2 regions of the Colwellia sp. MB3u-4 genome follow, and region 2 is predicted to be linked to the other one. Evidence: riboswitches for the same ligand, from Rfam matches in the RefSeq annotation. Region 2 holds a riboswitch; the other holds the start of a gene.

Region 1 (15,866 bases), on a different contig from region 2:
CCTTAATGAAGATTTATCAATCAACAAAAGATTGGCAACAAGGTATTGCGCTTAAAAAAGCCATCGCAAAAACTCGTGACACAAAACTCTTACATACCTTAGCTAATTTCTATTGTGAACTTGCTACTTTGGCATTAGAAAAAGATGAATTTATTGAAGTCATTGAGCTATTAGATAATGCATTAAGTCATGATCCTAATTCATCTCGAGCAAATTGGTTGATGGCACAAATATATGAAAATCATCAGCAATATAATGAAGCCTGCCAATGTTATAAGGCTATTTATGAGCAAGATAAAGAATTTTTTCCCGATGTAATAGATAAAATGTTTATTTGTTATCAAGCACTTGATGCTGAAGAAGAGTTTTTCCAATTTATCAGAAAGGTTTATGAAGAAACGGGTGCCACATCAGCGCTTATCAAATATTTATCACATATAGAGCAAGTTAAGGGTGTTAATCAGGCGAAAAAATTTATCTTAACAGCATTAAATCGCCGACCCACTATCCGTGGTTTCAAGTATTTTGTGAAAATGCAAATGAATGATGGCGAGTCTGAAAATACCTCTGAAAATCTTGAAGTGATCCGTGAGCTTGTTTCAGCCTATCTAAATGTTAAGCACCGCTATAGTTGTAGAAGTTGTGGTTTTAATTCTAGCACCCATTATTGGTCATGTCCTTCATGCCATGATTGGGAGCAACTTAAACCTATACGGGGTTTAGATGGCGAGTAATGCCACACTCTAGTACTCCAATTTTACAGTGTTAGCAGATCAAGCCTAAAATTTTTGACTTGCTGATGCAAATGACAAAACATAATAATTAACAATATTTACTTAGTAAGGAAAACAGCATGAGAAATGCAAAAGTCGTTGTGGCGTTAGATTTTGATAACAAAGATGAGGCATTATCTTTTGTAGATAAAATTCAGCCGAGTGATTGTCGATTAAAAGTAGGCAAAGAAATGTTTACTCATTTTGGCCCTGATTTTGTTAAAGAACTTGTTCAGCGCGATTTTGACGTGTTTCTTGATTTAAAATTTCATGATATCCCTAATACTGTTGCGAAAGCAGTTGTAGCCGCTGCTGATTTAGGGGTTTGGATGGTTAATGTACACGCTTCTGGTGGTCTTAAAATGATGGAAAAAGCCAAAGCGGCTTTATTGCCCTATGGAGATAAGGCACCTTTATTGATTGCGGTTACGGTTTTAACCAGTATGGGGCCAGAAGATCTTGCTGGAATAGGTATTACTAAGTCACCGGCTGAACATGTACTGGATCTAGCGTCGTTAACTAAAAAAGCCGGTTTAGACGGTGTTGTTTGTTCAGCAATGGAAGCCGAATCACTAAAGCAATTATTAGGTAAAGACTTTAAACTAGTCACACCAGGTATACGCCCAGCAGGGAGCAATGCCGATGATCAAAAACGTATTATGACACCTCAACAAGCAATAGATGTTGGCGTAGACTATTTAGTGATTGGTCGACCGATCACTCAAGCTGAAAATCCACAGGCTGTATTACAAGAAATTAACCAATCAATTAGTTAGTTTTAACTATTAACTTGTATTTATCACCCTATCTATTTGACAAATAACGATAAGACTTCTAAACCTAATAAGGTGAATTATTATTTATGATAATTCATTTATATGGAAATTCATTTTATTAGAAGGAAGGTCTTATGAAAAAGCATATCTGTTATTCTCTTGTTATCTTATTTACGGTAATGTCATTGTCACTTCAAGCGGAAGGCTTCAACGAAACGCCAGCCGTTATTTCATCTCAAGAAATACAAGTTATTGATATTAATAAAGCGGATATTGAAACTTTAGCGTTATTAAAAGGTGTGGGAGAAAAACGAGCAAAAGCAATCATCGCTTATCGAGAGTTAAAGGGTGAATTTAAATCTCTTGGTGATTTAAGCCATGTTAAAGGTATAGGTCAGCACACATTAGAGCTTAATAAAGGCAGGATTAAGTTGTAATGATTGATAATTATGCACGAGCAGTGGAATAATTAAGATTAGATAATATAGTGCTAAAGGTGACAGTAAAAAGCCAGTCTATTGACTGGCTTTTTACTGTCTAGCTTAATCTTTACAACAAGCTATCTAGGGTCAATTCCATCATATCTTTGAAAGTTGTTTCACGTTCATCAGCTGTGGTTTGCTCACCAGTTTTAATATGATCGCTCACGGTTAATACCGTCAGTGCTTTTTTACCATACTCAGCAGCAACACCGTATAAACCTGCAGCTTCCATCTCAACAGCTAAAATACCGTACTTTTCCATTAAGGCAAACATTTCTGGGTTCGGTGTGTAAAATAAATCAGAGGTAAAAATATTACCTACACGAATTTTTTTACCAGTTTTTTCCGCTGTTTTTACCACGTTATGTAATAACTCAAAGTCAGCGGTAACGGCGAAATCACAGCCATTTAAACGTGAACGATTAACATTTGAGTCTGTGCTTGCGGCCATACCAACAATGATGTCGCGTAGTTTTATATCATCACGAACTGCGCCACAAGAGCCAATGCGAATAATACTTTCAACGCCATAGTCTTTATACAATTCTGTCGCGTAGATTGAAATAGATGGTATACCCATTCCTGAGCCCATCACTGAAACGGGTTTGCCTTTATAAGTACCCGTGTAGCCAAACATGTTGCGTACACGGGTGACACATTTTGCATCATCAAGAAAATTTTCTGCTATATATTTTGCGCGTAGTGGGTCGCCTGGCATAAGTACCGTTTTAGCGAAATCACCTGCGTTTGCTTCTATATGTGCTGTTGCCATGAGAGTTAACCTTTGTTAGTGGTGTTTCAATCACAGTAAGTTTTTAGCCATTGCTGATATATGGTATCAATTCAGCCGCTATCAAGGATGTTTTACTGATATGTCTTTTAAATATTTAAAGTGGAATTCTAACTGAAAAAGCGTTCGATGATCCAGTGATAACCGATGCCGCCTAAATAAATGCCAAAAATTCCGGCAATACCCGATAAAACAGGGGGTGCAGGTATGGGTAATTTCAGTAATGAAAATATCAAGCCCACAACAATACCTGTTATTGTCGCGATAATAACTTCGTACACGTGTTCTCCTAGTTGATTGTTAATTAATTATTTTAACTTAAGATCAACAATTACAACAATGAATTTGAGTTATTATTCAACACTTTTTGCTTTAACGCTGATTTCTCACTGTCTGATAAAAAGCTCGCTTTCAGCGAGTTTTCTTGCAGCTGCTTGATATCGTTATCATCAAAACCTAGGGTATTACGAGCAAGTTCATATTCATTTTTTAGCTCAATACCTTGTACCGCAGGGTCGTCAGTATTTAAACAAACCAATAATCCACGGGCTAGAAAGTCTTTAATGGGATGTTGACTTAAATCTTTAATGGTACCGGTTTGATAGTTTGAAGTTAAACAAGACTCAATGGCAATATCATGTTTTACCATATAATCCATAAGCTTCTCGTCGCGATGACACGCAACACCATGACCAATGCGCTTAGCATGCAATTGGTTTATTGCTTGCCAAATACTCTCAGGCCCGGCTGCTTCACCCGCATGGATAGTGGCATTTAATTGTGCTTTTTGTACTTGATTAAAATGATCAACAAACATTTCACCTGGAAAGTTGTATTCATCTCCGGCTAAATCAACCGCAATTAAATGTTGCTTATGAGTAAGCAGGGCGTCTAACTCTGCTTGGCACTTTTCTACACCAAAGGTTCGACTTAAAATGCCAATAAGGTTAATTTTTACGTCGTATAACTTACATGCTGCGTTAACGCCATCAATAACCGCTGCAACAACATCAGCAACCACAAGATTATTATTCATGGCCATGTAATAGGGTGAAAAACGCAATTCTGCATAATGAATACCGGCGTTAAAGGCATCTTCAACGTTTTCAAACGCTATGCGCTTACAGCCATCTAAGGTTTTAAGGACAGCAACGCCCCAATCAAGTTTACTGAGAAAAGCTAATAAATCGTTTTCACTGCCTTGTACTTGCACATGTGGAATAAAGGCTTCAAAGTCAGTTTCAGGCAAAACGATGTGATGTTGTTGTGCTAATGCCCAAATAGTTTTAGGGCGAATATTACCGTCTAAATGTCGGTGTAAATCAATTAATGGTAGCTGAGAATGCGTCATAGTTATTGGCAACCTAGATGAATGTGTTTGATGAAAAATACGACCAGAGTTTTCTACAATAAGCGTATTTATCTTGCTCTGATGTAAGATGATTTTATTATACCGTCTTTTTCGTATTTTATGTTGCTATTAGCGTGATAACACTGATAAATTAGCCAAGAGGCTAATCATCTAGGTGTCTAGACGTAAATATTGAGTAGCAATTATTCGCAGTATAAAGAGAAAAAATATGTTTGAGCAAACCGACGACGTTCGTATTAAAAATATCAAAGAACTTTTACCCCCTATCGCATTACTTGAGCGATTTCCTTCATCAGAACAAGCAACAAAGTCGGTTTTTGCTGGCAGAAAAGCCATAAGTGACATTTTTAATAACCAAGATGATCGTTTACTTGTGGTTATCGGGCCATGTTCGATACATGATCCCAAAGCGGCCTTGGAATATGGTGAGCGCTTAGTTAAATTGCGTGAAAAATATCAAGACACGCTAGAAATTGTTATGCGCGTTTACTTTGAAAAGCCAAGAACTACTGTCGGCTGGAAAGGACTTATTAACGACCCTTATATGGACAATAGCTTCCAACTTAACGATGGTTTACGTATTGGCCGTAAGTTGCTACTTGATTTAAATAACTTGGGCTTACCTACCGCCGGTGAGTTTTTAGATATGATCACCCCACAATATATGGCTGATTTTATGTGTTGGGGTGCCATTGGCGCACGCACGACAGAAAGCCAAGTTCATCGTGAATTAGCTTCAGGTTTATCATGTCCAGTTGGCTTTAAAAATGGTACCGATGGTACGATTAAAGTTGCTATTGATGCTATTGGCGCTGCTAGCGCTTCACATCATTTCCTTTCGGTAACAAAATATGGCCATTCTGCCATTGTTGAAACGGCAGGTAATGAAGATTGTCATATCATTTTACGCGGTGGTAGAAGCACAAACTTTGATGCCGATAGTGTTAAGTCGGTTACCGAACAACTTGATAAGTCAGGTTTAAATACCAATATCATGATTGATTTTAGTCATGCTAACAGCAGTAAAAAGTTTGAAAATCAAATGTTAGTTTGTCGTGACGTTTGCCAACAAATGAGTGCGGGTAATAAACAAATTTTTGGTGTGATGGTAGAAAGTCACTTAGTTGAAGGTCGTCAAGACTTAGCGCTTGGTGAAACGGGCACGTATGGCCAAAGCATCACAGATGCATGTATCGGTTGGCAAGATACTGAAACTTTGCTCGCCGAACTTGATCAAGCCGTTATTCAGCGCCGCACACTTTAGTCATGTTAATCAGCAATAGATAACAGAAAAATATAAACATAGGCTATTAATCACGCCAGTCAGTTAATTCCTGACTGGCGTTTTTCATTATAGCCAATTGATGACGTTGATTGCCCATCAGTGATAGTGAATTAACTGAGTTAATTAAAGCCAAAGAATTTAACATGCTGGTGACATATAGCCTTGTCATCAGCATGTTTATCGTTAAACTATAAATGTTCAAGATCTAAAAATTCATAAGTATAAAGAGGGTAAACCATGGCTGATAACAACACAGCAGAAGAAACTATATTTTCAAAAATTATTCGCCAAGAAATTCCAGCACCGTTACTTTTTCAAGATGATCTTGTTTCGGCGTTTCGTGATATTACTCCGCAAGCTAAAAGTCATATTTTAATTGTGCCTAATAAGCTCATTCCAACGGTTAATGATATTGAAGCAGAAGACGAGCTAACTATTGGTCGTATGTTTACTGTTGCGAAGAAACTGGCACAAGCAGAGGGCATAGCAGAAGACGGTTATCGTTTGATCATGAATTGTAATCAACACGCTGGCCAAGAGGTTTATCACATTCATCTACATTTAGTGGGCGGAGAACCGCTAGGTAGAATGCTAAACCCTAAGTAAACTAATTGCTTAAATAAGTATGTTATTAGATAAGGTTGATTACTTATTGCCCATAGCTCAAGTTAAGATAAGGCAATATAAAGTTTTTTTATTTAGGTTTTACGCTGTACTTTTAAACAAATATTGTTAGTATGCATATCGAACCAAGGGGTGCCTGAAGATTGTTTACAATTTTAATGGCTGAGATGCGAAGCGAACCCTTAGAACCTGAACCGGATAGTACCGGCGTAGGAATGGTTAAGCTAATCGCATTACCGTTATGTAACTTTATATTTTTTAGGCATTACTCGCTTGCTAACTATAATGCTACAGATTAATACCGAGTAGCTACCTCACTTCCCCATGCCGGATCCCATAACGTATTCCTAATCGAATTTATGAGATCATAATGACATTTATAAAATCACCCATTACTTTAGCTATTTTAACCAGTATTGTTGCTTCTACAACTTTTGCCGCTGACACTCCTATTAACACTGCAGAGCAAACAATAGAAGTGATTACCATAGACGGTGACTTCCGCTCTATGTCACTACAAAAAACCGCCAGTTCTTTATCTGTTATCGCTAGCGATGAAATTAGCGCGCGTAATGCACAGAACTTAGAAGAAATAATTGCTCGTACACCCAATGTTAATTTCTCTAGTGGCACACAACGCGCTAGGTATTATCAAATTCGTGGTATTGGTGAGCGTAGCCAATTCAAAGAACCGATTAACCCCTCTGTGGGTTTAGTGATCGACGGTATAGACTTTTCCAGTATTGGCAGCATAGCGTCAACTTTCGATGTTGAACAAGTTGAAGTTTATCGTGGTCCTCAAGGTACACGCTTTGGTGCTAATGCTATGGCCGGCATGATCAATATCACTTCAAGTGCGCCTACCGATGTCTTTGAAGGTAAAGTAAGACTATCTGCTGGAAATTATGACAGTTATAGCGCCGGTTTGGTTTTATCCGGTCCAGCCACTGAAAAGGTGAATTATCGTTTAGCGGTTGAACAGTACCGTAGTGATGGTTTTATCGACAATGACTTTTTAAATCGTGATGACACTAACAACCGTGATGAATTAACCATGCGTGGTAAGTTAGCTATTGCGATAAGTAAAGATTTAACCCTTGATATCACTACATTTATTGCTGATTTTGACAATGGCTATGATGCCTTTTCACTGGATAATACACGTAATACCTTATCAGACCAACCCGGTTTTGATCACCAAGATACCAAAGCGTTAGCGACTAAATTTACCTATCAAGGCCTTAGCGATTTTACCCTCGAAACTATCATCAGCTATGCTGACTCAGCATTAGACTACGGCTATGATGAAGATTGGGCCTATGTGGGTATTCGTCCGGCTTGGGAATATAGCTCAGAAGATCATTATTTTCGTGATAAAACATCAGCAACATTTGAGCTAAGAGCGCTTTCAGAGCAAGGAAGTGAAATTTTTAATGGCAGTACCGCTTGGGTAACAGGCATATACTTCAAGCAAGAAAAAGAAGATTTATTACGTCAATATACCTATTTGTCTAGTGATTTTAGCTCGTCTTTTGATAGCGATAATATTGCGGCATTCATACAATTTGATAGCCAACTGACTCAACAGTTAAGTCTAACAACTGGTTTAAGGCTAGAGCGGAGAAACGCAGATTATACCGATTCAGAGCAACTTAGTTTTGATCCAAGCGATACCATGGTAGGTGGTAAAGTGGTGTTGTCGTATCAAGCGGATAAAAATAATTTATTCTATGGCTCAGTGAATCGTGGTTACAAGGCCGGAGGTGCCAACACTGAGGGCAGTTTGCCCACTGAACTTCGTGAGTTCACGGCTGAGTATTTGTGGAATTACGAATTAGGCTATAAAGTCAGTTTATTGGATAATCAAGCCTATGTTCGTAGCGCCGTATTTTACATGGACAGGGATGATATGCAGGTGCGCACGTCATTTTTACAAGAACGTGAAGACGGCAGTACCGACTTTGTTTCATATTTAGGTAATGCGGCAACCGGCACCAATTTAGGCCTTGAACTAGAGGCAGGGTGGCAGATCAGCCCAGAACTTGAAGTTTATGGCGCTGTTGGATTGTTAGATACCCAATACGATGGTTTTATTGATGCTGACGGCAATGATAAATCAGGTGACGAACAAGCACATGCCCCTAGCTACCAATTTAATCTTGGTTTGAATTATCAATTATCAGATCACTTACGGGTGAATATTTCTGTTGACGGTAAAGACGAATTTTTATTCTCTGATAGTCATAACGAAAAATCTGCAGCAATTGAAGTGGTTAATATGTCAATGAGTTATGCAAAAGATGACTGGCAAGTGAAGGTATGGGCGCGTAATTTGTTTGATGAAACTTATGCTACGCGTGGTTTCTATTTTGGCAATGACCCAAGAGACGGATATAGCGCAAAAGCCTATTATCAATTAGCTGAGCCGGCGGTATTTGGTGCAACATTTGATTATAATTTCTAAGGAAATATAGGTCAATACTTGTGCTTAGCAACTTGCCTCTATCCGTTAGGTCTTGGCAAATAGTTTACATATCAATGAATGTTGTAGCATATTAGATAAAGTGTTTAATAGGCTACAACGTGGTACTGGTCAAATAAGAAGAAAGTTATTTATGAAAATATCAATTGAAATTAGTTTATACCCGTTAGCGGAAGAAAAATTTAAAACAGAAATATGGGCGTTTATTAAACGTTTACGCTTAGTCCCAGGGCTCAAGGTAGTGACCAACGGTATGAGTACACAAGTATTTGGCGATTATGACTTAGCCACGGCGCATGTGATGGCAGAAATTAAACATGTACATCAAACGCTAAATGCTGCGGTATTTATTTGCAAGTTTATAGGTGGCGATCGCTCTGTTGTAGAAGCCGAAACATAATGGCGAATGCAATCAGTGCATCCAGTGAAATTGTTACTTACTTCACCACCTTACCCTTATTAGAGTTGATCGCGGTTGTAGCATCATTACTGTATGTGGTGTTAGCGGCAAAAGGTAGTATTTGGTGTTGGCCTGCCGCCATATTAAGTACTGTGTTATATACGGTTATTTTTTATGATGTTTATCTTTGGATGGACAGCGTGCTGCAGTTATATTATTTATTGATGGCTGTGTATGGTTGGTTTTGCTGGCATAAAAATAAGCCCTCAAACACCCAGACTGATTCGAATAGGCTTTTGTATAGCCAATGGACCTTACAACGCCATAGCCGTATTATTGTGCTTTTAACGCTTGTGTCGTTAGTTTTAGGTTGGGTAATGGCGACTTATACCCTAGCACATTTTCCATATCTTGATAGTGCCACCACGGTTTTTGCGGTGTTTGCTACTTATTTAATTACCCAAAAGGTACTAGAGAATTGGTTATATTTTATTGTGATTGATCTAGTATCGATTTATCTCTATGTTGAAAAGGGCTTGATCCCAACAGCAGCACTCTTTGGCAGCTTCGTGATTTTAGCGGCTTATGGTTATTGGCAATGGCGCAAACAATATAAACTGCAATTTACCCAAGAGCACAATAACCTGTGCATCAATAATTCTGTTGCAGGGTAACTTGTTAGATAAAAAGTCGGACACAGGGCTAAAAGAGTGTCTGATAAAACCTAGAGTCGTGGTAACTTGTAGGAAGAATTTTGACATTTGATCAAGCAATAGTAGACCCGCAGCAACAATCGCTAGCACTAAAATTAAGCCATCTACCTTGTTTTAATCTCAAGGTAGATAATATCAGTGTTATTAATACGGGATTAAGCCAGCCTTGTTTTCAAGTTAACTATGACAATAAAACCTATTTTGCCAAGTATTTAATCACGGATAGTATAGAGCCTTTAGCGAGCCAATTCGCGGCCAGAGCTGGCATTGCTCCTAAGCTAATATATGTTGGACAAAACTGGTTAATTACTGAGTTTATAGCAGGTCAGGGGCTAGATAACGGCAAGCAGAGTGAAGAAGAAAAGTTAGCCGTCACAATAGCGCTATTGGCGCGCTGTCATAACATTGCTCTGTCGAGTACGAGTAGTAAGAGGGAAAGTAGTCACAGCAATCCTCAAAACTTAACACAAAAAATATCACTAACCGATGATCAGCTATCAAAACAGTCTTACTTACCAAGTCTGGATATATCTGCCACTATTAAGCAATTATTACAAAATATAGTACTTAGCTCTACTCAACATCAGGCGCTAAAATCCTTAGTCAATGTCTTTCAACAAAACTTGGCCGAAGCTCATAAAATAGTGCAGCACACCAGGCAAGTTTTTTGCCATGGTGACGCTAATTACAGCAATATTATAGCGCTGAAAAATGAGGCTAAAAACCCAGAAAATTTATATAAAATAATTGATTTTGAATGTGCATGCATCGCACCAATAGAATATGACCTTGCGATGCTAATGGCTGTTAATAGCATTGATAGCAGTAAAGTTGAAATGATTACATCGCGCTATCAGCAAGCATTAACTCGCTTAAATCAGCAACGAAAATTAACAAAAATTATCGAAAATTTAACAGAGAGTACACAGGAAAACAGTAATACCTCGCCACTACTAGTTACGTGTTATTTTGATTTTTCAATTTTAATCAATAGCTTATGGTATTTATCTCAATATCAGGGCCGTAAGTTAATAAAATACAAAATATTGTCAATAAAGCAATTAATGTTACTGGCAACTAGGCATCCACAGGTAAATAGGCTCTTAGATGAAATGAGATAAGACGTACAAATCTTAAGATTAGTGGTAGTGCTAGCATCGTGTGCTTAGCGCATAATTGCACTAACCCCACTTATTGGTGTCTTGTGTGAATTGGAAAGAGTTTGTAGAAAATAGAAATCGCTTATTTTGGTTGGTTCATACAGCTGGCTGGTGTGGTTTTGCCTTAGTACATTATTTAGGTTCATTACTGCACGATTTACGCGATATTTTTCTGATTATTATCTTATTGAATGCCTATGCCGGTTGGTTATTTACGGTTCCGCTAAGGTATATTTATCGTCGTGTTTGGAATTTCACACCGTTAAAAATAGCCATCGTGGTGATATTAACCTCTTATTGTACCGGCGTATTATGGCAAGTGGTAAAAAATATTAATTATTGGGAAATATACAAGCACGGCTATCGCCCTGATTTTTGGCTTTATTACACAAAAAACAGTCTATTATCCTTCTTCATTATTTTAAGTTGGAGTGCTTTATATTTTGGTACTAAATATTATCAAATGCTGCAAAAAGAAAAACAGAATGTATTACGTGCCAATGCCGTTGCCCATCAAGCACAGTTAAAAATGCTGCGTTATCAGCTTAACCCTCACTTTTTGTTTAATACCCTAAACGCGATATCAACGCTAATTTTGGTACAAGAAAACAAAACCGCCAATGGTATGGTCACTAAGTTAAGTGAGTTTTTACGTTACTCGCTGGATAAAGACCCGATGAAGCGAGTAACACTCGACAGTGAGTTGCAAGCCCTAAGGCTTTATTTAGACATTGAAAAAGTACGTTTTGAAGAGCGCTTACAAGTCACATTTAATGTGGCTAGCGACTGTAACTTGGCCTTAGTGCCGAGCATGATATTACAACCTTTAGCTGAAAACTCAATAAAACATGCGGTAGCCGTACAAGAGCAAGGCGGCGCAATTAATGTGTCTGTGCATCGTTTTGGTAACGATTTACTGATTGAGTTGGCTGATAATGGCCCAGGTGCAGAAATCAAAAATGGTAACTTATTTCGTGAAAATGGTGTTGGTTTGGTCAATACCCGAGAACGATTGCAAGCTTTATATCAGAATGATTTTTCGTTAGTTGTTGCCAACAATATACCCACTGGTGTTAAAATCAGTATACGAATTCCTTATGAAGTTGGCGGTCGAATATGAGCAAACAGCTCAACACCATAATTGTTGATGATGAACCCCTCGCTAGAAAAGGCTTAGCGGTTCGTCTGCAAGAGCACAAAGACATCAACATTATTGCCCAATGTACTAACGGCAGAGAAGCATTAGAAGCCGTTAGAACCTATCAACCTGACTTAATATTTCTTGATATTCAAATGCCGGGCTTAAATGGTTTTGAAGTCGTTGAAGCAATTATTGCACAGGGTTTGCATTTACCTATGGTGGTATTTGTTACCGCTTTTGACCAATACGCTATGCAGGCTTTTGAAGTACATGCACAGGATTATCTACTTAAACCCGCTGACGAACAGCGCCTTGCTCAAACCTTAGATAAAATACGCCAAAGTATCAGTAGTGAAGTTAATGCCCTTCATAAGTCAAAATTAGTGCGTTTAGTGAGTGACGTTACCGGTAACGATTGTGAAACAATTTTACAAGAACTAGAAAATAACGAACCGGTCAGTGTGTCGAGTTATTCTGATGTATTAGCGATAAAAGATGCCGGTGAAGTTAGTCGAGTGCCGGTAAAAGATATTTTATGGATTGACGCTGCCGGCGATTATATGTGTGTTCATACTGACGATAATACTCATATTCTTCGTAAAACCATGAAACAACTTGAAGCAGTGTTAGACCCTCGACGATTTCTACGCAGCCACCGCTCTACCATAGTGAACAAAAGTTATATTGATAAGTTTTGCAGCCAGCTCAATGGTGAATACTATTTAGTGATGACAAACGGCAAAGAGTTAAAAGTTAGTCGCAGCTATAAAGAAAAGGTTAAAAAAGCCGTGGTTGCCTAGTGAGACTTCGTTTATTAATAAGTCAAGGCTAACGCGTTTGAGCTAATTGAGAGAATTGAGAGAATTAATATAAGCGTTATGGTGTTGCCTGACTCAAACAAAAGATATACTGCAGGTCTTAGTAATAAATAAAAGCACTTTAGGGATCAACCATATGTACATGATAGTTAAGCACACCCATCTGACTATAATTATGCTTACTTTTATCTTTTTCATGATTAATTTTATCTTAACAATGAAAGGCTCTGATAAAGTCAATAATAAGCTGCTGAAGATTGGGCCACATATTTTATATACGCTTTTTGTTTGCACCTTTATTTACCTCGTTGCCGTTAATCCACTTAATTTGTATCCCTTTGTTAATGGTTGGGCATCATCAAAATTAGCTGGTTTTGTCATTTATGTACTTTCTATCACTTTGGCGCTTAAGTGGGCAAAGTCAACCTTATGGCGTGTTGTGGGTTTCATTAGTGCCGTATTTTGGTTGGCCATGACTGCAAGACTAGGTTTTGCTGATCATCTTAAATCCAAAGCTATTAGTGAAGATGCTAGTGCTTATATCGAGTTAGGAAAATCTATGTTAACAGCGATTTGTTAAGCGCTTTAACGGGACAAGCACCAAGCTAAATAATATAAGCCGCTGTGAATGTTTTATTTAAGATATAACAAGTAACAGTTGGCTTTTTCAGCGGCGATGCTAATTATAAACCAAATTATACAGCTGAATAATAGTCGTTACTTCTGGAATTTTTTAAATGCACAGTATTGATCTTTTTGTAAAAAATTGGGCCAGCAAACAATCGATGACCCCAATCGATAACGCTGATATAGCAGAACTTGAACAACGATTAGCGGCTATTCTCCCTAACAGCTATAAATACTTACTATCGAATTATGGCTTGGTGCACACACCGAATGTGTTAAGTCGAATATGTGATTTAGGTGTAGATATATCTGAGGTTCAAGATTTTTTAAGTCTTGAAGACGTATATTCATTATCCAAGTTATATGAAATGAGTGGCATGCCCAAAGGACATATTTTGTTTGCCTCTGACTGTAAGGGCAACATGTTTTGTTTCAAACTGAGTGATTGTGAACGCCAGCAGATAGATATACCCGTTTGGTTTTTTGATCACCAATTTCATACAGTGAAAAAAGTATCACCTAGCTTCAGTGAATGGCTAGAAGAGTTCAATAACCTGTAAGGAAACTCATTTCTCCAATAATTTCATTAGGCGGGTTATTGATTTAAGCTTAATCACCACATTATTGGCATGACCATCCCAGTGAGACTAATTACCAATAGACACATGGCGATACTCAAGAAGCGAATTGTCTTTTATCTACCCGCGCTAATCCGTTTGAATATAAATGACCAGAGTCATTAAAAGGTGACACTATGGCCGGACTAGTAGGTTATCGTTACTTAGGGCTAGATAAGCTGTGCAATCGCGATGACATTAAAGGGGTCAAGGTCGACTTGCAAGCGAACTTGACTTAATTTCAAGGCGTATCAGCTTTGATATTACAAGCTTAACCACCCAGAAACTAATAAAAAGACACGAGCTTTACACCCGTGTCTTTAAATTATGCTGCTTTACTTTCTGTAGCGTTAAGCTGTTAGCTTAATTGCTTGATTAAACGTGTGGCTACTTCGCTTGAACTTGCTGGGTTTTGACCACTGATAATACCGCTATCTTCAACAACGAATGATGCCCAGTCGTCGCCTTTTTGGTAGTTGGCGCCTTGCTTAACTAGCTCGTCTTCTAGTAAAAAAGGTACAATGTCGGTTAATTGTACTGCGTCTTCTTCACTGTTAGTAAAACCTGTTATTTTTTTACCTTGTACGATTGCAGCGCCATTTTTATCTTTAACATTAAGCAATACTGACGTTGAATGACAAACTACAGCTACTGGCTTATTTTGCTCGATAAATGCTGAGATCAAGGCAATTGATTTTTGGTTGGTGGTTAAATCCCACATTGGACCGTGACCACCAGGATAAAAAACAGCGGCGTAATCGTTCGCATCAATCAGCTCTAACTTGGTTGTTGTTGCCAATACTGCTTGGTTTTCTTTGTCTTGCTCAAAACGACGAGTGGCATCAGTTTGAAAGTCAGCTTCGGCACTTTTTGGGTCTAACGGCGGCTGTCCACCTAAGGGTGAGGCTAATGTGACACTGAAGCCTGCGTCAATTAATTGATAATAAGGTGAAGCAAACTCTTCTAACCAGAAACCAGTTTTTTCACCTGTGTTACCTAGCTTGTCATGTGAAGTTATTACCATTAATACGTTAGTTGTATTTGTTACAGTCATTTAAATTTTCCTATGCTAGTTAATAAGGTGTTTATTGTTGAAAGTAGTTAATTTCAAAGTAAACTTTCTGTGAGTGCCTATTGATGCATCTCATTCATGCGTCAAGTATATGCTTAACTGCTTTTAATACAATGCAGATAAATTTGACAACATTGTTTTAATTATTGATACAATGTATTAAGTGTAAGTTGTAGCAAGCCGATTAATTAAGTGACCAGTTAAGTGGTCAGCTTCAAATCTCAGCTTCAAACCTCAACATAGTCAACTTTATGCTGGTGCGCAATGACATAGGTAAGTATTACTTGATAATATTATCCTGCATTGTGCTATTGGCTTATATCCATAGAAGTATCAATAGGGTGGCTTGATTTGCCCCGTTATCTTTATTAACTATTGGTCAATTATTTTATCCATTGGCTACAGTAAAAATATTTGTTGAGTAAAATTTTTAATAAGAGTGACTACTAATAAGGGGACTAATTGGATATTTCTTTTGAGCAATTAAAAAGTATGGTGGTTTTTTCGCATGTGGTCGAGCAAGGCAGTTTTAGCGCGGCAGCAAAACATATTGGGCTTTCTAGGGCGGTAGTGAGCTACCATATTAAAAAACTTGAGACTCAGCTTGGTATTACGCTTTTGAATCGCTCAACGCGTTCTATTGCCTTAACACAAGCAGGTAACGATTATTATCAACGATGTCATATTATTGCTCAGCAGGCTAGCGCTGCTAATCAACAAATTGAAAACGTTAA
Region 2 (15,866 bases):
CTTCAGACTCACTGCGCCACTCAACGCATTCATCGCTTAACTGTTGATGTAAAGCGAGTAGTAGTTTTCGATTACCAATTTGACCTTCTTCTGGTAAATATAGCGCTTGCGAAAATTTACCGGCAAGCTCTGGCTCAAGCGCCAAAAGTTGTTGTCTGTTGAGCTGTTGTTGAGCATGGTTTGGATAACTATTCGCTAAAAAACGTGTCAATTTGTGGTAGTCAGCGATGTCGTGCTCATGACTTACCACTAGCGAACCCGTTTGTTGAAAAAAGCTATAGCCTGACAGGGTGTTCAGCAGTTTTGGCCACAAGGGTAAGGCGGCAAAACCCATAGCAACAATGTTGGCTGGGCTGTGCATTGCTTCACCCAGCGGTGTTAATAAACCAGCGGCGGCATAAGCGGCACTTTGCTGGCCGTTTTTTTGGTCTTTATCAAATAGCGTTACCTTGTAGCCTTGTCGGTTTAACGACAAGGCTAACAAGCGACCCATAAGGCCGGCGCCAATAATAGCGATGGTTGGCATAATTAAACGGCTCAGCTGCTAATTGTTTACTGGCTTGGCAACGGGCTGATATAGCTCGCTACCGCTGGCTTTAAACTCAGCTGATTTTTCAGCCATTCCTTGACTTGAAATACTGATGGTTTCATCAAGTAGTTTAATTTTAATAGGCTGTTCGCTATTGTCCGTATCGCTTAAATTAGCGGCATAATCTCGAACTTCTTGCGATATTTTCATTGAACAAAATTTAGGGCCACACATGGAACAAAAGTGTGCAACTTTGCCTGACGCTTGCGGCAAGGCTTCATCGTGGTAAGTACGGGCTTTTTCAGGATCTAAGCCAATATTAAATTGATCATACCAACGAAACTCAAAACGGGCTTTTGACATGGCATTGTCACGAATTTGCGCACCTGGGTGACCCTTTGCTAAGTCGCCAGCATGCGCGGCGATTTTATAGGTCATCAAACCTTCTTTAACATCTTCTTTATTGGGTAAGCCTAAGTGTTCTTTCGGGGTAACATAACAAAGCATGGCACAGCCATACCAGCCAATATTAGCGGCACCAATGCCGGAGGTAATGTGATCATAACCGGGGGCAATATCTGTGGTTAGCGGGCCTAAGGTATAAAAAGGTGCTTCGCCACAATGCTTAAGTTGTTCCGTCATATTTTGCTGGATCATATGCATGGGTACATGGCCAGGACCTTCAACAATGGTTTGTACGTCATGTTGCCATGCTATTTTTGTTAGCTCGCCCAAGGTGCGTAATTCAGCAAACTGTGCTTCATCGTTAGCATCGGCAATCGAACCAGGACGTAAGCCATCGCCTAGTGAAAATGAAACGTCATAAGTTTTTAAAATCTGACAAATATCTTCAAAATGGGTGTAAAGAAAATTCTCTTGATGATGGGCTAAACACCATTTCGCCATAATCGAGCCACCGCGAGAAACAATGCCGGTAACACGTTTGGCGGTCAACGGCACATAACGTAGTAATACACCCGCATGAATAGTAAAGTAATCAACACCTTGCTCGGCTTGCTCAATTAAGGTGTCGCGAAATATTTCCCAAGTCAGGTTTTCTGCAATGCCGTTAACCTTTTCTAAAGCTTGATAAATCGGTACTGTACCAATGGGCACAGGAGAATTGCGAATAATCCATTCTCGGGTTTCGTGAATATAACGACCGGTTGATAAGTCCATCACAGTATCGGCTCCCCATTTGGTTGACCAAACCAGTTTTTCTACTTCTTCTTCAATAGAAGAGCTTACCGCTGAGTTACCGATATTCGCGTTTACTTTGATCAAAAAATTTCGGCCGATGATCATAGGTTCAACTTCGGGATGGTTAATATTGACTGGAATAATCGCTCGACCTCTAGCTACTTCATCACGAACAAACTCAGGGGTAATTTGTTCAGGAATGCTGGCACCAAATGCTTGTCCTTGATGTTGTTGCAGCAGTATCTCGTTTTTAACTTCTTGGCGTTTCATATTCTCACGAATGGCAACATATTCCATTTCAGGCGTAATAATGCCTTGGCGGGCATAATGCATTTGGGTGACATTTTTACCTTTCTTGGCTTTACGTACTTTAGGTAAATGTTCAAAGCGAATATGATCAAGGCCTTCGTCTGTTCCGCGCTGTTGGCTGTAGATAGATGTTTTTTCTTGCAGAAACTCGACATCGTCACGTGAGTCAATCCAGCTGTCACGTACGCGAGGAATACCTTTGTGAACATCAATAATCACTGAGTTATCGGTATAAAATCCAGAAGTGTCATAAACACACAAGGGTGGATTTTTTTCATAGCTAGGCTGATCTTTATTGCCATTAACTAAAGTATCAGACAAGGTTATTTCGCGCATACCAACACGAATATCGTGTATTTTACCCGGGACATAAACTTTATTAGAGTTTGGAAAGGATTGATCGGCAACGTTTTTTAAAAATTGCGCTGCTTGGTTTCGACGCTTACGTCTTGAAATTGAACTCATGTTCTCTCACCTGTTTTTTATTAAATAAAAGTTAGGCGGAGCTTTATGGGGGTAGTAACGAGGAGCAGGTTTATTAGCAAAAAATTAGGTGCGCTGTTGACACTGCTCACTTGTTCCCTTCGCAGATATTAATCTAATCAGGTTCTACGGATCCCGCTTTCGCGATCTCAGCCCTTTGGCACTCCGACAAGTCAATACGTTTAAGCTTTTAGTGCGCTTAAACGTAATTTATTCTAGCTTGAACTTTTAATGACAATCAAGCCTTATATTAGTTTTTATTGTTTGCTGTAGTTATTTAATGTGTTGAGTATATTGTTTTTCATTAAAATATAGGCATTAATTGCATTGTAAAATAACGGGTTAAGATATTATAATAAGATTTTAAGTTATCATTTTACCGGCGCTGTTTCATTTTAAAAGCTTATTTTATTTTGATTATTCATCAGTGCTGGCATTTTTTAATAAGCACTATGATGGTTTGGCGTGGTGAGTACCGACTTAAGTGATCAGGTTAGCAAAAGTCAGTACAAGGTTTAACTTTACGGATTAATTGCTAATAATAATGCAAATGTAGCGGTAAATTGTCGTAATATAGACAAACTGAGTAACGTACACTATATGGAATTAATTTATGGCTGAATCTAGCAGCTCAAGCGCAACAGAGCAGATAAGTAAAACTTTAGACCCCGTCAACTTACTTAAAGATGAAATTGATCAAGTGGGTCGTATTTACAATATCATTGTTGAGTTTTTCACCAATTACAGTTTTCAATTAATTGGTGCGTTTATCATCTTCATTATTGGTTACATTTTTGCAGGTAAAATAGCGACTGTCGTGCTGAAATTATGTGAGCGACATAAGCTTGATATCACCCTGAGTCGCTTTTTAGCGAACACCAGTAAAATGTTAATTGTAGTGATGATAACCATCATTTCTTTAGGGAAATTAGGCATTAGTGTTACGCCATTTATTGCCGCTATAGGTGCTATTTCATTAGGTGCTGGTTTAGCTCTGCAAGGCTTGCTGGCTAACTATGCGGCCGGCTTTAATATTATTATTATTCGCCCTTTTGTGGTGGGTGATACCATTACGGTGCGTGGTGTTACTGGGCTAGTTAAAGAAGTTTTACTGGCATACACGATTTTGTCAGATGAAGACAATGTTGAAATTACCATTCCGAATAAACATATCGTGGGTGAAATATTACATAATTCAAGCCATGACTCTTTGTTAGAGTTAAGTGTTGGCATTGATTATAGCGAAAACCCGTTAGCGGTCGTGGCGTTGCTTGAAGAGGTGATCGGACAGTTAGATATTGTCAGTAAAGTCCGTAAGCCTTTGATTGGTATAGATGCTTTTGCTGATAGTGCTATTAACATCGCGGTGCGCTTGTGGACCCCAACAGAAAATTTATACAGTGCTAAATATGAAGCGAATAAAGAAATTTATTTAGCGTTAGATAAAGCCAATATTAAAATTCCATTCCCGCAACGCGATGTTCATCTTATTAAGGATGTAGTGTGATTATGATGCCGTTTATACCGGCTTTATTATGGCGTTAAATAAGGCTAGGCTGGATCGATTTTTGGCACAATATTGTCAGGTTAATCGCAAAAGTGTCCGACTAATATTGGCGCAAAATAGAGTATTGATCAATGATGTAGTCGCTCATGATATTGATGAAATTATTGATACCTTTAGCCATATCACCTTGGACGGTAAAGTGATCCAAGCTAATTGTGCCTATTATATTATGCTGAATAAGCCTGTGGGTGTTGTCAGTGCAACCCGCGATACAAAGCATAAAACAGTGCTTGATTTACTTGAATATCCGTTTAAAAATGAACTGCATATTGTCGGCCGACTTGATCTTAATACTTCTGGTTTGCTGCTAATGACCAATGATAGTCGTTGGTCAGAACGCTTAACTTTGCCTGAGAAAAAAATAACTAAACGTTATATAGTAACCTTGCAAAATAAACTTACCGCCGAATATATAGCCGCTTTTGCCGAAGGTATGTATTTTGCGTTTGAGGACATTATGACTCAGCCTGCAAAATTAACTATTATATCCGACTATCGGGCACAAGTTGAGATTATTGAAGGACGTTACCATCAAATTAAGCGCATGTTTGGTCGTTTTCGTAACCCAGTGATGGCTTTGCACCGATGCTCAATTGGCAATTTGCAACTTGATCAGCACTTAGCTGTTGGGCTAAGCAGAAAGCTAACCGAGCTCGAGGTTAATAATATTAATAAATAAAACGCTCTTTAATGCCTAAATATTAAGGCGGAAAATTACTACAACAATCACAACAAACAATGCAAAAAAACCATAAAAATAATAATAAGGAATAAGAATGTTTAAGTATATTATGCTAATTATTGTACTGGCCTTAATCGTCAGCTTCTTTGTACGCAATAATGCTAATCGTGAAGTGGCAAAAGTTAATGCTGTGCTAGCGGCAGAGTTTTTAGAAAATAATAAACAAGTCGCCGGTGTGATTGAAACAGCTTCTGGCTTGCAGTATCAGGTATTAACCTCAGGACAGGGTGACCTTCATCCCATGGCAAGCACAAAAGTGAAAGTGCATTATCACGGCACTTTACTTGATGGCACAGTTTTCGACAGTTCAGTTGAAAGAAATGAACCGATTAGTTTTGGCTTAAATCAAGTGATTAAGGGCTGGACAGAAGGTTTACAGCTAATGGTAGTGGGTGAGAAAACTCGTTTATTTATACCGGCAGAGCTAGGTTATGGTAAGAGTGCGGCAGGTAAAATTCCGCCTGGCTCATTATTGATTTTCGATGTTGAATTACTGGCTATTGAGTAAAACACTTAACTACCCCCTGATTCAATGACTGATATTAAATAACAAAAACAGTTTTAACAGCTTGTTAAGACTGTTGCCAACGCGATACAAAAATAGTGGTTTTTCGCTTGAGTTAGTCCTTGCTTAACGCTTAACTTGATAGCATAACAACCATCCAAGGATTGTTGTGGCGCTTTATTTTACCTCACTCTTGGTTTTGCTTTGGCTTTTGCTTAAGGTTTTATAGCAAACGCTTACATCTAGCTATCCAAACTACTTCATAGCAGCGAATGCTGTATTCTCAAATGGCTTACTCTATTCTTCCCTAAAGGCCTCTGCTGAAAGATGGTGGCGATTAAGCAATTTGTAAAATTCAGTGCGATTTCTTTGTGCTATTTTTGCTGCTTGTGAAACATTCCCGGCCGTTATTTTTAATAGTTTGGCAAGGTAATCACGTTCAAATTTATCTCTGGCTTGGACAAACGAGGGTAAAATCGTGGTGTTATCGCGCAGCGCATTCTTTACCAACATTTCGCTGATTAATGGTTCAGTAGACAAGGCGAGTGTTTGCTCAACAACATTTTGTAGTTGTCTGATATTGCCTGGCCAAGTTGCGCTGATCAGCACTTCCATAGCTTCTTGCGAAAAACCAGTAATATTGATGTGTGACTGGTCTGCAGACTGACTTAAAAAATATTGCGCAAGTAATGGGATATCTTCTCGACGTTCAGACAAAGGTGGCAACTCTAACTCAACGACATTGAGTCGGTAATACAAGTCTTCACGAAATGTTTTGTCAATAATGGCTTGCTGTAAATTTTTATGGGTTGCTGAAATAATCCTCACATCAACTTTAATCGCTTGTGTGCTACCCACGGGGCGTATTTCTCGTTCTTGCAAGGTACGTAGCAGTTTTACCTGAAAACTCATGGGCATATCACCAATTTCATCCAAAAAGAGTGTACCGCCATCTGCTGCTTGAAATAAGCCAATATGATTTTTTTCTGCGCCGGTAAATGCGCCTTTGATATGACCAAATAATTCAGACTCTAGCAACTGCTCAGGAATAGCCGCGCAATTAATAGCGGTAAATGTTTGTTGATGTCGAGGACTTGCCAAATGAATCGCTTTTGCCAACAGCTCTTTGCCTGTGCCACTTTGGCTTTGAATAAGTAAACTAAAATCACTTCTTGCCACTTGCTTACTTTGCTGTAAAAGCGACTCCATAATAGTACTGCGACTAATAATTTTATCACGCCATTGGTTATCAGCCTGACTGTGGTTGAGTTCTGCCGGTTGCAGGCGAATGGCTTGTTGTACTATTTCCAGTAGTTCTTTACTTTCAAAAGGCTTAGTGAGAAAACTAAAAACCCCTTGTTTAGTGGCATTGATTGCATCAGGAATAGTGCCGTGGGCGGTCATGATAATGACCGGAATATGGGGGTGCTTAGCTCTTATTTGTTCAAATAGTGCCATGCCGTCCATGCCTTCCATTTTAAGATCGCTGATCACTAATTGTGGATGAAAACTCTCGAGTCGGCCTAGAGCTATTTTGGCATTTTTTGCTGACTCAACTTGATAGCCTGCTGCAGCCAAACGGATAGCAAGTAGTCGCAGCAAGCTAGGGTCGTCATCAACGATTAGAATTTTATTGTCTGTTTTAACGGCAGCTGGATTAAGATTGGTCATGGGTTATTCTCAGTGCTTATCTATGGCTAAAATATGTGGCTAAAACATAGTGCTAAAAATAGAACTTAAATTGATATTAATCGCTAGTGCACTTAATAGTGCCTTTAACTAGCAATTATTGATCTCTTTTATCAATAGCTTGTTCAATATTTTTTAATTGTTTAATGGTTTGTTCTAATAACTTTACTTGTTCGATTAAGGTTTCTTGCTGTTTTATTGCCTGCTGTCGTTGTGCTTGTTGAAGCTCTTGTTGCTGGGCGAGCAAGCGACTTCTCATCAGTAAACATTGATTTAATTGATCGCGCAATAAGGAAATAAAAGCCTGATCGCTTGGGTTGATATTAGCGAGTGCGGCATTTTCATCCTCACTGTTCAATTCATTTAACAATACTTTAGCGTTGAAAACATTGTAAATAGGTGACGTAGGTAGACTATAAAGTAGCAGGAGTTTTATTTGCGCGTCATAGTGCATCTGGCTGTTTTTTTTTGTTGGTTTTTCAAGTGTTTTTTGTTGCTTACTAACCTCATTGGTTAGTTGTTGTTGGTTAAGTTGTTGCAATATTAGGTAATACTCACCATAACTTGTGCTGCTATTATCGTGTTTGGTCATGAGTTGACAACCAGATAACAGCAGTAACCCTATGCTTAGTACTTTCATTGCGGATGAAAATCGCTGTAAATGAGCCATTAAACGGATTCCTCTTGGCGAAAAGCGCGTGGTAAGGTGATTTTTACTTTAGTCCCTTGTTGGTCACTTTTTGCAGCCAAAAATTCAATATCGCCATTAAGGCGCAGTATGAGTTCTTTAACTATGGTGAGGCCGAGACCACTACCTTTGATTAAATTTTGCTCAGGTGGCGGACCTTGATAAAAAGCATCAAATATTTTGTCTTTATTTCCCTCAGCAATCCCCATGCCTTGATCGCTAATAAAGAGCTGCAAGTGGCCATCTACTAGTGCCGACGAAATATCTATCACGCCTTCATCCGGTGAATATTTTATCGCGTTGGACAAAATATTGTCGATAATAACCGCTACTTGTTTACGGTTACTAAAAAGAGCGATATCACTCAACTTATTATTAAGGATAAGTTTTTTACGTTTTATAGCTAATTTTTGCTCTGCAATCACTTGATAGACTACCTCATTAATCTGTATCAATTTGGAATCTTGTAAACTGGTTGAGTCGAGGACAATATTGAAATCGAGTAAGTCTTCAATATGCTTTTGTAAGCGAAAGACGCTGTCTTTAATAATGTGAGAAATTTCTTGTTGCTCGGCATTGAGTTCACCAACACTATTATCATATAACAGCTCAGTGCCTTCTCTAATGGCTGCTAGGGGGGTTTTTAATTCATGTGATATATGGCGAATAAAGCTCGATTTTTGTAACTCTAATGCTTGTAAACGTGTACGCATGCTTTCCAAGGCTAGCGCTATTTCTTGAATTTCTGGCGAGCCTGTTACTTTGATCTCATGATCAAAATGCCCTTGTTGTAATCGAAAAATACTCTGGGTAAGCACTTTAAGCGGGCTAGTGATTAAGAAAATAAATACAGCCGCAATAAGTAGGCTAATAGGAATAATAACTAAACTCTGGATCATAATATCGCGAACAGCTTGCGCGGCCTGTTTAATATTTGTGATATGCAAGGTGTTAAGTTCACCACTTCGCTGAGTAATTTGCTCATAAGTCATATTTAGGGCACTAAATTTGACCTGTATTGGCTTGATGATTGTGCTGTCAGTAGGCGATTTTTGTACAGCTTCTGGCATGGTCTGTTCAATCAGTGCTGTAACAGTTTGGGCATATTCAGCGACCAATAGTTGTAATTTTTGGTCTTGGCTTGCCGCAATTAATTGTTGAGCTAAGTGTAATATTTGCTTGCACTGCTCATTATAACTATTTGCTAAAGCTGGGTCTCGCAGTACTAAATATTGCGCAGCACTGCGTTCTAGTTTGATTTGACTACTTTTCAGTAATTGTTGCTGATCCAATATCTCCGTTATTCCGGTAATTGCACTGGCACTTTTTTTAGCAAGCGTATTGACTTGCGAGGCACCAAAAATTAAAGCAATGACCAGAGGTAAAGCGACTAAACCAAAGCCTAATAAGGTTAATGACTTTATTGATAAGCTTTTTATCGACAAATTTCTATTATGCGCTTTACTGGCGAGTGTGGTTGAATTGCTCACAATGTGTGCTTGGGCCTTTTTCCTTATAAACATTTATATAGTGTTAGCTAAAAACGCAAAAAAAACAATGCTGTCTCAATACGGAGACAATAGTACTGACAGCTTTTTATTTTTTTAAACTACTGTTTTGTATGTGTATTTTATAATTTAGCCAGTGCCATTCACTATATATAAATTATGGTGCAGACAAGTTGTTGCTAATTGGAGACATTGACTAGTTAAGCAGGTCATTTAAACCTATAAAAATCAATTACATATGCTTTGGCATGAGATGTGCTAAGTATCTATTGTAAGTGGCACGAGCCATGGTCGGCATATTTCTTGATGTGCTATTAATTAAAAGGATTCAGATATGAACAATATGAGCTTAAAAAAACTGTCTATCACTGTTGTTGTCGCATCACTGGCATCAAACCTTGCTTTTGCTAACAATGATGTTACTAAAACAACGCTTAAAGTTGCAGAGCCTACAGCCACTTTTTCTCAATTAGTCACAGATTATGATGTCGATAAAAGTAATAGCTTAAGTGCAAATGAATTAGCTAAAAATGAGACATTAACAAAAGTTTTTGTTCAGCTCGATATCAATGGTGATACAGAAATTAATGAAGAAGAATTTAACCAATACCTAGCTAAGATGAAAAAGCATTTATTATAAAAAATAATTTTTGTCTGTTAATAGCTTGTTTTTTCGACTGTTAGTGTTTTCTTTAACCAAACAGTCGATCATTTTTACTGACTTTAAGGACCTCTCCACATGAAAAATCAGTCTTCTGAAGATAGTTTGTCCCGTTATGTTAAAATTGATAAATGGATTTTTGAAGTGAAATCAGTACGCGCAATACGCGTTGAGGATTTTGGTAAACCTTACACTGCTGTTGCCAATATTGCCTTAAATGGTGACAGCGCATATATTGATGGTCTGCTGACTCGTGTAGATGATGACTTCACACGTGAAGACTATCAAACCTTTGGGAAAATGAGTCAGCAATTAGGACTTGAAACCGTAAGTTTTGACCGTTTTAAGCAACAACGAAAATCTTCAGATACAGTTAAAGTGCCACCAATAAATTGTGTTAAACCCGAGTTAAAATTAGTTATAGTATAGTATAGTATAGTTATTGGCACTGATTGCGCTTAGCATGGTGCGTTAACATATATTAAAGGCTGTCTAATGAATTCGGTTAAAGTTAATAATACTTATATTACACCATCTAAAATTATTTGTGTTGGTCGAAATTATGCTCTACATATTAGCGAACTAGGTAATGAAGTTCCTGATGATATGGTGTTATTTATGAAACCTAATGCGGCTATTGGTGAGCAACTTTGCTCTTACCATCAAGAAACCTTGCATTATGAAGCTGAGCTTTGTTTTTTATATCAAGAAGGTAAATTTTCTGCCCTTGCTATAGGTTTAGATTTGACTAAAAGAGCCTTGCAAACTCAGTTAAAAGCTAAAGGTTTGCCATGGGAGCGCGCTAAAGCCTTTACAGGTTCTGCACTATTTAGCGATTTTGTGACGATAGATGTTATTGATGAATGCCTATCGTTAGCGCTTTTGATCAATGGTGAATGCCGACAATCTGCTTCAATAGCGATGATGTTACATTCACCGCAAGCCATATTGGATGAAATTCGTTCTTTTATTACCCTAGAAGACGGCGATATTGTGATGACAGGCACACCTGCCGGTGTCGGTGAAGTGGTATCGGGTGATGTTTTTGAAGGGCGAATACTGCATCAAGATAAGGTCTTAGTGACTAAACAATGGCAAGCAACTTAGCTTGTAACCAATAATAATATCTCACGGGAATGAGTGTGTTAGGCTCATTCTATGCGATAATTGAGTAAATTAACTGTTTAAAACTCACTTTATGCAACGTATCACGCTTTATACCATGACTAATTGCCCACATTGCCAGACCGCAAAACGCTACCTTGAAGAAAAAAATATTGCGTTTCGTTTGTGCAATGTAAAGACGCCAGCAGGCCAGAAAGAGTTTGCCAAATTAAACTTACGTGGTGTGCCGGTATTAAAAGTCGGCAATCAAGTTCTTAAAGGCTTTAACGTTAAAAGCTTCAATGAACTCTATCAAGATAACTAATCCCCAACAGACCCATACTGAAACCACAAAAAGTACCTTTATTATCGTTTTCTTAATCGATATTTTTAATCGACATTGAAAATAATCAAAAACATATCATCACTATGGCTCGCCCATTAGTGATGATGTTATCGAGAAGTTTGGAAAATTTTTTTAAGCACTTCTTCGCCAAAGTGATATTTTTGCTAGTATTGGCGTAGCCGTGTCTCTGTGTGCTACCCAGAAAAATATTGTTGCAAGTACGAGTTTAACGTCAAAAGTCACAGTTAAACAAAATCACAGTCAAACAAGGTCACAGTCAAACATTGTTGAGCAACTTATGGTCAACTCCTCACTCAAAAAATAGATAAATAACATTAATACCAATCTCACTAATTATCTGATCATTTTTACTGGTTAAAACAACCAACTACTGCGTTATTTATTTAATAATTAGAACAACTAGTTATTAAAATAAATGCCTTATATTTGGTCATTTTCCCTGCGTATAAAGTAGACCACCTAATTAATGAAATTGGTATAAGCTATTGTGACTGCTAGTCTCAAGATTGCGACATTTTTTTGTCTTGTCGTCCCAACCTGAAAATACTGCTCAGTTTTACCTCAATACTGGCCAAGCTTTATATCGAGCAAAATACCAGAATAACAATCAAGTTAAAGTTTTTTAATCCTAAATCATCATTACTACGTATAACTAAATTATTAGCCACTTAGCTATAATTTTTCCTATTATCCAAGTATATTCAAAATATCAACGTTCAAGTATTTATCCATTATGAATAGTTTAAATAGGCTCGCAGAAGCCATAATTTCTGGTCTGCAAGAATACATCAATAAACGCGGCTTTCGCGCATTAATACACTTTGAACTGGAAGGGTGTTATCAAAAGCCAAAAGATAAGCATATAGATTATAGGCAGGTGAATAGAAATTTATTAGCACTGGGTATTGATGGTGAAGTGGTTGCTGAGTATTGGAGTAATCAATGGGAGTATGTGTCGATTTTCAATGGCCAAAGTCCATTAAAAGAGGCACAAAACCTTAGTCGCGCTATTGAAATTTTGCCGAAATTGTTTGCTGTTCAAGGCGCGACAAAAACACTTATTAAGCCTGTTATTTGGGCGGGTGACCATGGCAAGTTGGCTGCTGGTTGTGAAAGTATTTTTAGTGGCGATAACCGTGCGGTACATATCCCTAATGCGGTACAAATTAATGTTAGCGTACAAGATGTAAGTGGAAGAAACTTGCTGGTTTCTGGTGATTTTGGTGAATGTTTACAGCAACATTTTTTGCGTACAAGTTTAGCCTGCTGCTTAATTTATTTGCCAGAAGAAGAAGCTTTTGAGCGATTAGTATTAAAATCGAAATATGGCTTAGCGGAAGAGCTTTGCTCCCCTGTTGATATTTCTGGCGGGCATCAAGGCAGTATTGCTTTGTACAGAGACATTGGTAAACACAATCAAAAAATGGGTGTTGAGCCATTGTTATATGATGATAAAAACAAGGTCATCGTGAGTCAGAATAATTGGCATAAAACCGCCAGGGTTGAACACAGGCTAGGTGCCTCGAGTGAGCACTATAACCCCTATTTGAATGTGATTTTTGCTTTGTTAAATGTTATTGAAGCTATTGATGATATGAAAAATGGTTACCCAGTGCAGAGTGAAACGTATGGCCAATTACCAAGTTCGTTACATGATCAAGCCAACAGTGTTGGAGCTATTACCTTATTTGCCAATAATGATTGGTTTAACCAAAGCATAGACAAAGCGCTCAGCGGCACAGGCAGTTATGGTGAAAAAACAACAGAGTTAAGTATGGGGCAATTATTGCAACATGGTTATTTAAAGCAATTTCAACGGCCAAGTATTATTATTTAAAGCGTGAGCTTTGAAATACTACGTCGGACTACAAACATATTTAGCGAAGAATTAAATGATAAAACAATTAAATACCCCAACACTTGATGGCAACTCGACAGCAGAAAAGCGACAAGAGTTAACGGCATACTTTAAAAATACTTGGTCGACATATGAGTCATTATTCTCACTGATCAATCATGACCATGCCTATTTTTTAAGGCCAGAACGGTTACGCCACCCGTTAATTTTTTATTTTGGCCATACCGCAACTTTTTATGTCAATAAGTTGATACTGGGCAAATATATTAAGCAGCGAGTCAACAGCCGTTTAGAAGCTATTTGCGCGGTCGGTGTTGATGAAATGAGTTGGGACGATCTTAATAGCGAACACTATGACTGGCCAAGTGTTGATGAAGTTCGAACTTATCGCCAGCAAGTTTATGAGTTAGTACTCGATTTGATTGATAATATGGAGTTGAGTTTACCTATTACGCAAGACTCGTTAGCCTGGATGATATTGATGGGCTGCGAGCACGAACGTATTCACCTTGAAACGTCATCAGTGATTATGCGTATGTTGCCATTAAAGTGGTTAACAAGCCAAGAGCAATGGCAGCCGTGTTTACATTCATCAGTGGCACCTGAAAACCAATTAATACCGGTTAAGTCTCAACACTTGTCGTTAGGAAAAAAAGCAGATGACAAAACCTTTGGCTGGGATAATGAATATGGTCATCAAGACGTCGATGTTGAAAACTTCAGTGCCGCTAAATTTTTAGTATCCAATGATGAATTCATGGCCTTTGTTGTCGCCGGCGGCTATCGCTCAGAGCAGTTTTGGTGCGAAGAAGGACAAGCATGGCTGGAATTTACTCAAGCTGAAATGCCGAGGTTTTGGCGTTATAGCAATGGCGAATATGCTCAGCGTAATTTAACAAGTGAAATGCCTTTGCCATTAGACTGGCCGGTAGAAGTTAATTACTTAGAAGCAAAAGCGTTTTGCCAGTGGCGACAAAAAACGACCAAAGGTTTTGTTCGTTTACCTACCGAAGCCCAGTGGTATTGTCTTCGTGAGCATGTTGCTGGTGACCAACACCAGTGGCCTGAGGTGCCAGGTAATATTGATTTAGCTTATCAAGCCTCATCATGCCCAGTTAACCGACATCAGCAGGGTGAATTTTTTGATGTTATTGGTAATACTTGGCAGTGGACTGAATCAGCCATTGACGGCTTTGCTGGCTTTAATGTTCACCCTTTATACGACGACTTTTCGACACCGACTTTCGACGGCAAGCATAACTTAATTAAAGGCGGGTCTTGGATCTCTACGGGCAATGAAACTTTAGCCTCTTCACGCTATGCCTTTCGTCGACATTTTTATCAGCATGCAGGCTTTCGCTATGTGGTTAGTGAGCATGCAGAAAAACCACCAGCAGCGGTCAATAAATATGAAACAAGTAAAGATATTTGCCAGCAGCTTGAATGTTATTTCGGCGCTAATGTGCTTGGCCATGAAAATTATGGCCAACAAATAGCACAACAGGTAGAGCGTTTTATCGCCGCTGAAAATATTGCGACTGAGCGTTTACTTAACTTAGGCTGTAGTGTTGGGCGAGTAGCCTTTGAACTGAGTCAATCTTTTCAACATATTGATGCGGTAGACTTCTCTGCGCGCACCATTCAATATGGTGTGCAATTACAAACCGGTGCTAGTGTCCGTTATACCCATACGATTGAAGGAGATATCTGTGAGTATAATGAAATTACCCTAGCGGAAAAGGTTAAACAGGCTAATAGTGAACGGATATTGTTCAGTCAGGCAGACGGTTGTAATCTCAAAGATAACTTTAAGCACTATGATGTTATTTTGATTCAAAATGCTTTGGAGCAAAGTTACGATCCTAAGCGTTTATTGGCTAATGCCGTAAGCCGTTTAAACCCTTCAGGGTTACTGATTATTATTTCAGATTACCATTATCAGTTACAGACAACAGATAAAGCTAAATGGCTAAGTGGCATAAAAGTTAATGGCGAAAACTTATCAGGTATTGATGCCTTAACCAGCGAACTCAATGATGAGTTTGACCTTGTAGCGACCAAAGAATTGCCGCGCGTTGTCGCAGACTCTGCGCGTAATTTCAATGTCTCTCATTGTCAGCTCAGCGTTTGGCGAGCAAAATAGCTTGCTTATTTATAGCTGTATTTACATAAGCATTTACATAAAGAAGAATAGCTAACCTATGCCAACTTACTCACTGCCTAAACATATTGCTTATAGTCAAAGTCTTGCGGGTTATATACAGCATAATTTAAGTGATTCAACCGCACAGGCTTTGACATTAGCTCAGTTGTGTCAGCTTGGCACTGCAGGTTTAGGTGCTAGCAGTTTAGGCACTGATAATCTAACTGTAAGCGCTGTTGAAACAGACCCTATTGGCGCAACACTTTTAAGCTACTCACCTATTCAAGGTGACCTGGCTTTGCGGCAAGAAATCGTTAAGTTTCACCAAGGTTTAAACTGCCATCGCCGATTAATAACGCCCGATAGCGCAGTGACCTTTTGCGGCGCGCAGGAAGCCCTTTCAGCTATTTATCAAGCGGTGTTAAGTGCCGGTGATGAAATAGTTGTCATGACACCCAGTTATCCGTCTTTGGTCACTATGGCAAAGTCGATGGGCGTTATCGTTAGAGAAAT

The links. A riboswitch is a leader RNA that binds a small molecule or an ion and turns the genes downstream of it on or off. The one in region 2 is predicted to bind thiamine pyrophosphate.
Region 1: another riboswitch for thiamine pyrophosphate. It lies ahead of H4J61_RS09290 (TonB-dependent receptor); the one in region 2 lies ahead of thiC (phosphomethylpyrimidine synthase ThiC).

The regions. Positions count from the first base shown of each region.
Region 1 is NZ_JACGVE010000078.1:36,350-52,215, reverse strand. Features, by position in the region: gene lapB (lipopolysaccharide assembly protein LapB) at 1-734, shown strand, start outside; gene pyrF (orotidine-5'-phosphate decarboxylase) at 854-1,549, shown strand; gene H4J61_RS09320 (helix-hairpin-helix domain-containing protein) at 1,684-1,986, shown strand; gene deoD (purine-nucleoside phosphorylase) at 2,099-2,803, opposite strand; gene H4J61_RS09310 (XapX domain-containing protein) at 2,932-3,102, opposite strand; gene add (adenosine deaminase) at 3,153-4,172, opposite strand; gene aroG (3-deoxy-7-phosphoheptulonate synthase AroG) at 4,402-5,457, shown strand; gene H4J61_RS09295 (HIT domain-containing protein) at 5,716-6,084, shown strand; TPP riboswitch at 6,221-6,335, shown strand; gene H4J61_RS09290 (TonB-dependent receptor) at 6,473-8,566, shown strand; gene H4J61_RS09285 (hypothetical protein) at 8,718-8,984, shown strand; gene pnuC (nicotinamide riboside transporter PnuC) at 8,984-9,658, shown strand; gene H4J61_RS09275 (phosphotransferase) at 9,739-10,818, shown strand; gene H4J61_RS09270 (sensor histidine kinase) at 10,904-11,977, shown strand; gene H4J61_RS09265 (LytTR family DNA-binding domain-containing protein) at 11,974-12,798, shown strand; gene H4J61_RS09260 (SirB2 family protein) at 12,953-13,396, shown strand; gene H4J61_RS09255 (SMI1/KNR4 family protein) at 13,554-14,003, shown strand; gene H4J61_RS09250 (type 1 glutamine amidotransferase domain-containing protein) at 14,419-15,114, opposite strand; gene H4J61_RS09245 (LysR family transcriptional regulator) at 15,595-15,866, shown strand, end outside.
Region 2 is NZ_JACGVE010000082.1:3,835-19,700, forward strand. Features, by position in the region: gene H4J61_RS12810 (FAD-dependent oxidoreductase) at 1-526, opposite strand, end outside; gene thiC (phosphomethylpyrimidine synthase ThiC) at 545-2,503, opposite strand; TPP riboswitch at 2,601-2,699, opposite strand; gene H4J61_RS12820 (mechanosensitive ion channel family protein) at 3,135-4,028, shown strand; gene H4J61_RS12825 (pseudouridine synthase) at 4,057-4,767, shown strand; gene H4J61_RS12830 (FKBP-type peptidyl-prolyl cis-trans isomerase) at 4,865-5,338, shown strand; gene H4J61_RS12835 (sigma 54-interacting transcriptional regulator) at 5,633-7,006, opposite strand; gene H4J61_RS12840 (hypothetical protein) at 7,122-7,694, opposite strand; gene H4J61_RS18095 (HAMP domain-containing sensor histidine kinase) at 7,694-9,202, opposite strand; gene H4J61_RS12850 (hypothetical protein) at 9,555-9,860, shown strand; gene H4J61_RS12855 (hypothetical protein) at 9,960-10,310, shown strand; gene H4J61_RS12860 (fumarylacetoacetate hydrolase family protein) at 10,377-10,988, shown strand; gene H4J61_RS12865 (glutaredoxin family protein) at 11,080-11,310, shown strand; gene H4J61_RS12870 (hypothetical protein) at 12,086-13,189, shown strand; gene ovoA (5-histidylcysteine sulfoxide synthase) at 13,245-15,353, shown strand; gene H4J61_RS12880 (pyridoxal phosphate-dependent aminotransferase) at 15,412-15,866, shown strand, end outside.